Regions from separate parts of the Bacillus sp. 1NLA3E genome, predicted to be linked through region 2. Evidence: a T-box and tRNA genes for the amino acid it is inferred to sense, from the RefSeq annotation. Region 2 holds a T-box; the other holds one or more tRNA genes.

Region 1 (5,166 bases), 1.1 Mb from region 2:
TCGGAAGCAGGGAGGACCATCTCCCAAGGCTAAATACTACCTAGTGACCGATAGTGAACCAGTACCGTGAGGGAAAGGTGAAAAGCACCCCGGAAGGGGAGTGAAATAGATCCTGAAACCGTGTGCCTACAAGTAGTCAAAGCCCGTTAATGGGTGATGGCGTGCCTTTTGTAGAATGAACCGGCGAGTTACGATTACATGCAAGGTTAAGTTGATAAGACGGAGCCGCAGCGAAAGCGAGTCTGAATAGGGCGAATGAGTATGTGGTTGTAGACCCGAAACCAGGTGATCTACCCATGTCCAGGGTGAAGGTAGGGTAACACCTACTGGAGGCCCGAACCCACGCACGTTGAAAAGTGCGGGGATGAGGTGTGGGTAGCGGAGAAATTCCAATCGAACTTGGAGATAGCTGGTTCTCTCCGAAATAGCTTTAGGGCTAGCCTCACGTTGTAAGAGTCTTGGAGGTAGAGCACTGTTTGGACTAGGGGCCCTCATCGGGTTACCGAATTCAGACAAACTCCGAATGCCAAAGACTTATCCGTGGGAGTCAGACTGCGAGTGATAAGATCCGTAGTCAAAAGGGAAACAGCCCAGACCACCAGCTAAGGTCCCAAAGTATACGTTAAGTGGAAAAGGATGTGGAGTTGCTTAGACAACCAGGATGTTGGCTCAGAAGCAGCCACCATTTAAAGAGTGCGTAATAGCTCACTGGTCGAGTGACTCTGCGCCGAAAATGTACCGGGGCTAAACGTATCACCGAAGCTGTGGATTGACATCTTAGATGTCAGTGGTAGGAGAGCGTTCTAAGGGCGTTGAAGCTAGACCGTAAGGACTGGTGGAGCGCTTAGAAGTGAGAATGCCGGTATGAGTAGCGAAAGATGGGTGAGAATCCCATCCACCGAATGCCTAAGGTTTCCTGAGGAAGGCTCGTCCGCTCAGGGTTAGTCGGGACCTAAGCCGAGGCCGAAAGGCGTAGGCGATGGACAACAGGTTGATATTCCTGTACCACCTCTTTATCGTTTGAGCAATGGGGGGACGCAGAAGGATAGGGTAAGCGCGCTGTTGGATATGCGCGTCTAAGCAGTTAGGCTGGTAGCGAGGAAAATCCCGTTACCGTGAAGGCTAAGCTGTGATAGCGAGGGAAATATAGTACCGAAGTTCCTGATTTCACACTGCCTAGAAAAGCCTCTAGCGAGATAAAAGGTGCCCGTACCGCAAACCGACACAGGTAGGCGAGGAGAGAATCCTAAGGTGAGCGAGAGAACTCTCGTTAAGGAACTCGGCAAAATGACCCCGTAACTTCGGGAGAAGGGGTGCTCTTTAGGGTGAATAGCCTTGAAGAGCCGCAGTGAATAGGCCCAGGCGACTGTTTAGCAAAAACACAGGTCTCTGCAAAGCCGCAAGGCGAAGTATAGGGGCTGACGCCTGCCCGGTGCTGGAAGGTTAAGGGGAGAGGTTAGCCGCAAGGCGAAGCTTTGAACCGAAGCCCCAGTAAACGGCGGCCGTAACTATAACGGTCCTAAGGTAGCGAAATTCCTTGTCGGGTAAGTTCCGACCCGCACGAAAGGCGTAACGATCTGGGCACTGTCTCAACGAGAGACTCGGTGAAATTATAGTACCTGTGAAGATGCAGGTTACCCGCGACAGGACGGAAAGACCCCGTGGAGCTTTACTGTAGCCTGATATTGAATTTTGGTACAGCTTGTACAGGATAGGTAGGAGCCGTAGAAGCCGGAGCGCTAGCTTCGGTGGAGGCATTGGTGGGATACTACCCTGGCTGTATTGAAATTCTAACCCATACCCCTGATCGGGGTAGGAGACAGTGTCAGGTGGGCAGTTTGACTGGGGCGGTCGCCTCCTAAAGAGTAACGGAGGCGCCCAAAGGTTCCCTCAGAATGGTTGGAAATCATTCGTAGAGTGTAAAGGCACAAGGGAGCTTGACTGCGAGACCTACAAGTCGAGCAGGGACGAAAGTCGGGCTTAGTGATCCGGTGGTTCCGCATGGAAGGGCCATCGCTCAACGGATAAAAGCTACCCCGGGGATAACAGGCTTATCTCCCCCAAGAGTCCACATCGACGGGGAGGTTTGGCACCTCGATGTCGGCTCATCGCATCCTGGGGCTGTAGTCGGTCCCAAGGGTTGGGCTGTTCGCCCATTAAAGCGGTACGCGAGCTGGGTTCAGAACGTCGTGAGACAGTTCGGTCCCTATCCGTCGTGGGCGCAGGAAATTTGAGAGGAGCTGTCCTTAGTACGAGAGGACCGGGATGGACGCACCGCTGGTGTACCAGTTGTCTTGCCAAAGGCATAGCTGGGTAGCTATGTGCGGAAGGGATAAGTGCTGAAAGCATCTAAGCATGAAGCCCCCCTCAAGATGAGATTTCCCATAGCGCAAGCTAGTAAGATCCCTGAAAGATGATCAGGTTGATAGGTCAGAGGTGGAAGCGCGGTGACGTGTGGAGCTGACTGATACTAATCGATCGAGGACTTAACCAAAAACGGTGTTATTAGTTTTACAACTTCTTCTGCATTATCTAGTTTTGAGGGAATGAAAATTCCCAATTAAATAGTCTGGTGGCGATAGCGAGAAGGTCACACCCGTTCCCATACCGAACACGGAAGTTAAGCTTCTCAGCGCCGATGGTAGTTGGGGGTTCTCCCCCTGTGAGAGTAGGACGTTGCCGGGCTGTAATATATGGAGGATTAGCTCAGCTGGGAGAGCATCTGCCTTACAAGCAGAGGGTCGGCGGTTCGAGCCCGTCATCCTCCACCATATATTTTCCAAAAGTTTGCCGGGGTAGCTCAATTGGTAGAGCAACTGACTTGTAATCAGTAGGTTGGGGGTTCAAGTCCTCTCGCCGGCACCACTTAGTTTTTTGTACGAGCCATTAGCTCAGCTGGTAGAGCATCTGACTTTTAATCAGAGGGTCGAAGGTTCAAGTCCTTCATGGCTCACCATTTTTATTTGAATATGCGGGTGTGGCGGAATTGGCAGACGCACTAGACTTAGGATCTAGCGCCGCAAGGCGTGGGGGTTCGACTCCCTTCACCCGCACCATTTTCACAAAAAGAATATATAAACGCGGAAGTAGTTCAGTGGTAGAACATCACCTTGCCAAGGTGGGGGTCGCGGGTTCGAATCCCGTCTTCCGCTCCATTTTTTATGCCGGGGTGGCGGAACTGGCAGACGCACAGGACTTAAAATCCTGCGGTAGGTGACTACCGTACCGGTTCGATTCCGGTCCTCGGCACCATTTTAAATATGCGCCCGTAGCTCAATTGGATAGAGTATCTGACTACGAATCAGAAGGTTGTAGGTTCGACCCCTGTCGGGCGCACCATAAATACGGGAAGTAGCTCAGCTTGGTAGAGCACTTGGTTTGGGACCAAGGGGTCGCAGGTTCGAATCCTGTCTTCCCGACCATTCAATCTTCATTTGGGGCCTTAGCTCAGCTGGGAGAGCGCCTGCTTTGCACGCAGGAGGTCAGCGGTTCGATCCCGCTAGGCTCCACCAAATAAATAGTTGACAAGTCTTTATGAAATATGTTACTATTATAAAGTTGCTTATGCAGCTATTGCAAGTTGCTCTTTGAAAACTAAACAAACAAACGTCAACAATATTATTTTTTAATAGTGTGAATGACTTCGGTCATGACACTAGCCAACGTAACTTTTATGAGTCAATCAACTTTCTTGGAGAGTTTGATCCTGGCTCAGGACGAACGCTGGCGGCGTGCCTAATACATGCAAGTCGAGCGGATTGATGGGAGCTTGCTCCCTGATATCAGCGGCGGACGGGTGAGTAACACGTGGGCAACCTGCCTGTAAGACTGGGATAACACCGGGAAACCGGTGCTAATACCGGATAATCCTTTTCCTCTCATGAGGAAAAGCTGAAAGTCGGTTTCGGCTGACACTTACAGATGGGCCCGCGGCGCATTAGCTAGTTGGTGAGGTAACGGCTCACCAAGGCGACGATGCGTAGCCGACCTGAGAGGGTGATCGGCCACACTGGGACTGAGACACGGCCCAGACTCCTACGGGAGGCAGCAGTAGGGAATCTTCCACAATGGACGAAAGTCTGATGGAGCAACGCCGCGTGAGCGATGAAGGCCTTCGGGTCGTAAAGCTCTGTTGTTAGGGAAGAACAAGTATCGGAGTAACTGCCGGTACCTTGACGGTACCTAACCAGAAAGCCACGGCTAACTACGTGCCAGCAGCCGCGGTAATACGTAGGTGGCAAGCGTTGTCCGGAATTATTGGGCGTAAAGCGCGCGCAGGCGGTTCCTTAAGTCTGATGTGAAAGCCCCCGGCTCAACCGGGGAGGGTCATTGGAAACTGGGGAACTTGAGTGCAGAAGAGAAGAGCGGAATTCCACGTGTAGCGGTGAAATGCGTAGAGATGTGGAGGAACACCAGTGGCGAAGGCGGCTCTTTGGTCTGTAACTGACGCTGAGGCGCGAAAGCGTGGGGAGCAAACAGGATTAGATACCCTGGTAGTCCACGCCGTAAACGATGAGTGCTAAGTGTTAGAGGGTTTCCGCCCTTTAGTGCTGCAGCTAACGCATTAAGCACTCCGCCTGGGGAGTACGGCCGCAAGGCTGAAACTCAAAGGAATTGACGGGGGCCCGCACAAGCGGTGGAGCATGTGGTTTAATTCGAAGCAACGCGAAGAACCTTACCAGGTCTTGACATCCTCTGACACTCCTAGAGATAGGACGTTCCCCTTCGGGGGACAGAGTGACAGGTGGTGCATGGTTGTCGTCAGCTCGTGTCGTGAGATGTTGGGTTAAGTCCCGCAACGAGCGCAACCCTTGATCTTAGTTGCCAGCATTCAGTTGGGCACTCTAAGGTGACTGCCGGTGACAAACCGGAGGAAGGTGGGGATGACGTCAAATCATCATGCCCCTTATGACCTGGGCTACACACGTGCTACAATGGGTGGTACAAAGGGTTGCAAAACCGCGAGGTCGAGCCAATCCCATAAAACCACTCTCAGTTCGGATTGTAGGCTGCAACTCGCCTACATGAAGCTGGAATCGCTAGTAATCGCGGATCAGCATGCCGCGGTGAATACGTTCCCGGGCCTTGTACACACCGCCCGTCACACCACGAGAGTTTGTAACACCCGAAGTCGGTGGGGTAACCGTAAGGAGCCAGCCGCCTAAG
Region 2 (5,166 bases):
CCATTCGGGGAGTGGCAGTACAGAAACCATGGACTGAAGGATCGCCATAAGGTCAAGATTATCTGTTTTTGACCAATTTAACAGAGCATCTCTCTCCTGGGCTGTGGTCGCTGAATTTAGGATGCGAACATGATAGCCCTCAGATCGGCAACTTCGAACAAGATCCTCGTAATAGTGCCCCGTCGTTTCAATTCCAACCACAACTTCCTTCGCTTTAGATCGTCCTTTCTCATTCTGGATCTGCCTTTTAAGGATTTCAAATCCTGTTAATGATGCATCAAATTCAAACGGTTTTACTAATATGTCCCCATAAAATGTAGAAAACATTGCTTTATGTGTATATTTCGCAGCATCAACAGCTTTTTTACTGTTTCCTTGGGTATCCCCTTTGACTAGTAAGCTTCTTGATTCAAAAAATTATGTATTAAATCCACATCTAAATACTCTTTATTAGTAGAAATCGAAAACCCCTTATTTAACCATATTCTCATTTCAAATCCCCTCGTAATCCTTTTAATTCTACTGTAATTATATCAAACCAATAGTGTAAATCTTATAAAACCAGTAACTTCAACTTAAAAAAATACTTTAATCAATAACGATTCCCTCAAAAATTACTCCATTAAATGGCCCTTTAACGGAACAATTTTCCCTTAATCCACCTATCAACTTTTGAAGTTCCTTTTCTTTGCGAAGACACAAAAAAACCTTTAGAAGAAAAAATCTAAAGGAGAAAAATGGCGCAACTTTTTTATAAACAGTATAACTTTATTTCAAATTTACACAAAAAAACAACAATGAGCATTAACTCAGCCAATATAAAAAATAAACCGGTCTAATTTTCAGACCGGCATCAACTGTTCTTATTTAACTTCGCCATTCCACTCCAGCATTCCGCCAACCATGTTTCGAACCTTTACGCCATGGTCATGAAGGAAATAACAAACATTTTCACTTCGACGACTTGAACGGCAAATTAAAATGTATTCTTTATCTGGATCGAAGTAATCAAGATTCATGGGTATTTCGCCCATTTTGATATGTTTTGCTCCAGGAATCATTCCTTCGGCAACCTCTTCATCTTCTCTAACATCAACAAGTTCTAACTTTTCCCCTGCCTCAAGCCTCTTTTGTAATTCTTCTGTCGTAATAATATTTAACTCTTCCATCCCCAACATCCTCTCATTAATCTGAGTGCAGACTTGAACCAGTCTGCCTCTTATTTTATTATTATTCCAAACCAAAACAAGGACAAATTCTACCTAATGTTTTGTTACCCCTTTGGAATCACTTCACCTTAATTTGCAACGATGTTTACAAGCTTACCCGGAACAGCAATCACTTTGCGAACCGTTTTACCATCAATTTGTTCTTTTATGTTATCATCGTCCATGGCAATCTGTTCAAGTATTTCCTTAGACGCTCCAGACGGAACCAATAATTTTGCTTTCACTTTCCCATTGATTTGGACAACGATTTCTACCTCATCATCAATCAATTTTGCTTCATCATAAGCTGGCCATGCTTCGTATGAAATGGTTCCCTTTCCACCAAGCTTTGACCAAAGTTCCTCGGCAACGTGCGGAGTTATAGGTGCAAGTAATTTTACAAATCCCTCAATAAAATGCTTAGGAAGTACAGTTGCTTTATAAGCATCATTAATAAAGACCATCATTTGTGAAATCGCAGTATTAAAACGAAGACCTTCGTAGTCCTCTGTTACCTTTTTAACAGTTTGATGATAAACTTTTTCTAAGGTATCATCATCACTTGTTTGAATTTTAGAACTTAATTCACCGGTATCCTCAATAAACAAACGCCAAATTCGATCCAAGAAACGACGTGACCCGTCTAATCCATTAGTCGACCAAGCAATCGATGCATCAAGTGGTCCCATGAACATTTCATAAAGTCTCAAAGTATCTGCACCATGGCTGATGACAATATCATCAGGATTTACGACATTGCCCTTTGATTTACTCATTTTTTCATTGCCTTCCCCAAGAATCATCCCTTGGTTAAACAGCTTTTGGAAAGGTTCTTTCGTTGGGACAACCCCGATATCGTATAAAAATTTATGCCAGAAACGAGCATATAATAAATGAAGCACAGCATGCTCTGCACCACCGATATAAATATCCACTGGTAGCCATTCATTTAATTTCTCAGCATCCGCTAATGCTTGATCATTTTTCGGATCAATATAGCGTAAATAATACCAGCAGCTTCCTGCCCATTGTGGCATGGTATTTGTCTCACGGCGTCCTTTTTTACCTGTTGTCGGATCCTCAATATTAACCCAATCCTTAATAATAGCCAACGGAGATTCACCTGTTCCAGACGGCTTTATTTCAGATGTTTTCGGCAACACTAACGGTAGTTGGTCCTCTGGAACAGCGGACATTGTTCCATCCTCCCAATGGATAATCGGGATTGGTTCACCCCAATAGCGCTGGCGGCTAAACAACCAGTCACGCAGACGGTAAGTTACCTTTTTCATACCAATTTTTCTCTCTTCAAGCCATGAAATCATCGCTTGAATACCATCTACCTTATTCATTCCATTTAGGAATTCAGAGTTTACATGATCGCCATCACCGGTATAAGCTTCAGTCGATATATCTCCTCCACCAACGACTTCAATAATCGGCAGTTCGAATTTCTTAGCAAATTCATAATCCCGTTCATCGTGAGCCGGGACAGCCATAATTGCCCCAGAACCATAACTCATTAGGACATAATCAGCAATCCAGATTGGCATTTTTTCACCATTTACAGGATTAATTGCATAAGCACCAGTAAATACACCTGTTTTGTCCTTAGCTAAATCGGTTCGTTCAAGATCACTTTTGCTCTTGATTTGATCAAGGTATACTTTAACTGCTTCCTTTTGCGAATCGGTTGAAATCACACCAACTAATGGATGTTCAGGCGCAAGCACGGCATAAGTGGCCCCAAATAGGGTATCTGGACGAGTCGTAAATACCGTAAACGTTTCATCGTAACCGTCAATATGGAAGGTAATTTCTGCCCCTTCTGACCTACCAATCCAGTTCCGTTGCATTTCTTTAATACTTTCTGGCCAATCAACCTCATCAAGGTCTTCCAATAATCGATCAGCATAGGCAGTAATCCTGAGCATCCATTGTTTCATAGGACGTCTTTCAACTGGATGTCCACCACGTTCACTTTTTCCATCGATTACTTCTTCATTTGCCAAAACGGTTCCGAGTGCTGGACACCAATTTACTGCTACTTCATCAATATAGGCAAGGCCCTTTTTATAAAGCTGCAAGAAAATCCATTGTGTCCATTTATAATAGCTCTGATCTGTCGTGTTAACTTCCCGATCCCAGTCATAAGAAAAGCCTAATGATTTGATTTGGCGACGGAAATTATCAATATTTTTCTTAGTAAACTCTGCAGGGTCATTCCCTGTATCTAAGGCATATTGCTCCGCCGGTAAACCAAATGCATCCCAGCCCATCGGATGTAAGACGTTATAGCCCTGCATCCGTTTTAATCTTGATAAAATATCTGTTGCAGTATAGCCTTCTGGATGTCCAACGTGTAGTCCTGCGCCAGACGGATAAGGGAACATATCAAGGGCGTAAAACTTTCGTTTCCCCTTTTCTTCACTTGTTTTGAAGGTTTTATTTTCTTCCCAATAGGTCTGCCATTTTTTTTCAATATCCTGATGATCGAAGCTCATCGGTTTTTCCTCCTATTAAATATGTATTGGTAAATATCAGATAGCAATTTTTCAGTATAACAAAAAAACCCCTCATCCCATAAAAAGGGACGAGAGGATTATTATATCTCCCGCGGTACCACCCACATTAGTGTTTACACACTCACTTACTCATCCTTAACGCGGAAAACGGCAAGTATTACTAATCTTCACACCTGCTACTCAAAGGCGAGTTCATGAAAAGCCTGGTTGACTTGCACCGTCCGTCAACTCTCTAATTCAGGCAAGAATCATTACTACTCCTTGTCAATGTCCATTTATAAAACTATAAAGTTATTGTATTAAATTTCTCTTTCTAGTGCAAGTAAACACTAGCCATCTAGAGAGAGTAATAACTATAATATGAAAAAAGTGTTAATGGGTGAAGGTGCTCTAAACGTTTATTTAGCAATGTATTATTATCCCGCTATATTTATGAAGCTTTTGCTGTGGGTCCACTCGTTGCTTTAAGCTTCCGATCATAAATAATCGTTGTGAAAATAGATAAGATGAACAGCACGATCATCACCCTAAATAGCATGTGCATGTCGTACATATCAATTAAGATTCCACCTAATAATGGACCGATCATCCGGCCTGCAGTTGCTGTGCTATTCACGATTCCCTGATAAAATCCTTCTCTCCCTATAGGCGCCAGTTTGTCTGCAATGGTTGGCACAGCAGGCCAAACCAACATTTCGCCAATGGTCATGATCATCATGGCTACAGCAAAAGCAGTGAATTGTTGTGCTTGTGAAGCGATAATAAAGGCCACCACAAAAATAAGGGTCCCAAGGATAATTTGTTTCTTAACCGATTTTGCTAGGTATTTTATCATTTTTGCCAAAATAGGTTGACCTAATACAATAAGTGCTCCATTTATCGTCCATAATAGACTATATTGTTTTAACGAAAGGCCGATTTCTTGGGTGTAAGGGCCGATTGTTGCTTGCCATTGACAATACCCCACCCAACTAAGCATAAAGCCCACACAAAGAATCAGAAGTGCATGAAGCTGAGAATGATGATTCGCATTCATTCGCCCACTAGGATTATTAGCCTGTTTCCCTACTTGAGTTTTAATTCCTTTATATCCAAATAAGGCTATGAATAAAAAAATAAGATACAAAAGGGCGTTAGCTAAGAAAATCCACCGAAAAGAAATGGCTGCTACAATCCCACCTAATGCAGAGCCAATGGCCACTCCTAAATTAGAAGCTACATAAATGGCATTAAAGGCTTTTCGGCCGCCTTCCTTCCAGACTGACCCAGCCATTGCATACATAGACGGAAAAACAATTCCTGAACCAAACCCAACAACAGCTAAAAAAATGACATATTCTGGCCAGCCATTCCACATCGTTAATCCAAACAGAGCCAATACCGTAATCCCAATTCCTAGAAGAATCGAGCGATAGCCTCCGATTCGATCAAAC

What was found. The T-box of region 2 lies ahead of leuS (leucine--tRNA ligase). A T-box ahead of a tRNA ligase gene usually reads a tRNA of that ligase, here a tRNA-Leu.
Region 1: it encodes a tRNA-Leu, which carries the amino acid that the T-box ahead of leuS (leucine--tRNA ligase) is inferred to sense. The anticodon was not compared.

The regions. Positions count from the first base shown of each region.
Region 1 covers NC_021171.1:91,471-96,636, forward strand. Annotated here, with positions in the region: rRNA gene B1NLA3E_RS00445 (23S ribosomal RNA) at 1-2,494, shown strand, start outside; rRNA gene rrf (5S ribosomal RNA) at 2,569-2,685, shown strand; tRNA gene B1NLA3E_RS00455 (tRNA-Val) at 2,696-2,771, shown strand; tRNA gene B1NLA3E_RS00460 (tRNA-Thr) at 2,790-2,865, shown strand; tRNA gene B1NLA3E_RS00465 (tRNA-Lys) at 2,881-2,956, shown strand; tRNA gene B1NLA3E_RS00470 (tRNA-Leu) at 2,972-3,056, shown strand; tRNA gene B1NLA3E_RS00475 (tRNA-Gly) at 3,081-3,155, shown strand; tRNA gene B1NLA3E_RS00480 (tRNA-Leu) at 3,164-3,252, shown strand; tRNA gene B1NLA3E_RS00485 (tRNA-Arg) at 3,263-3,339, shown strand; tRNA gene B1NLA3E_RS00490 (tRNA-Pro) at 3,346-3,422, shown strand; tRNA gene B1NLA3E_RS00495 (tRNA-Ala) at 3,437-3,512, shown strand; rRNA gene B1NLA3E_RS00500 (16S ribosomal RNA) at 3,689-5,166, shown strand, end outside.
Region 2 covers NC_021171.1:3,819,085-3,824,250, forward strand. Annotated here, with positions in the region: partial or broken gene B1NLA3E_RS18280 (IS110 family transposase) at 1-345, opposite strand, end outside; gene B1NLA3E_RS18285 (rhodanese-like domain-containing protein) at 864-1,169, opposite strand; gene leuS (leucine--tRNA ligase) at 1,298-3,712, opposite strand; T-box leader at 3,795-4,010, opposite strand; gene B1NLA3E_RS18295 (MDR family MFS transporter) at 4,164-5,166, opposite strand, start outside.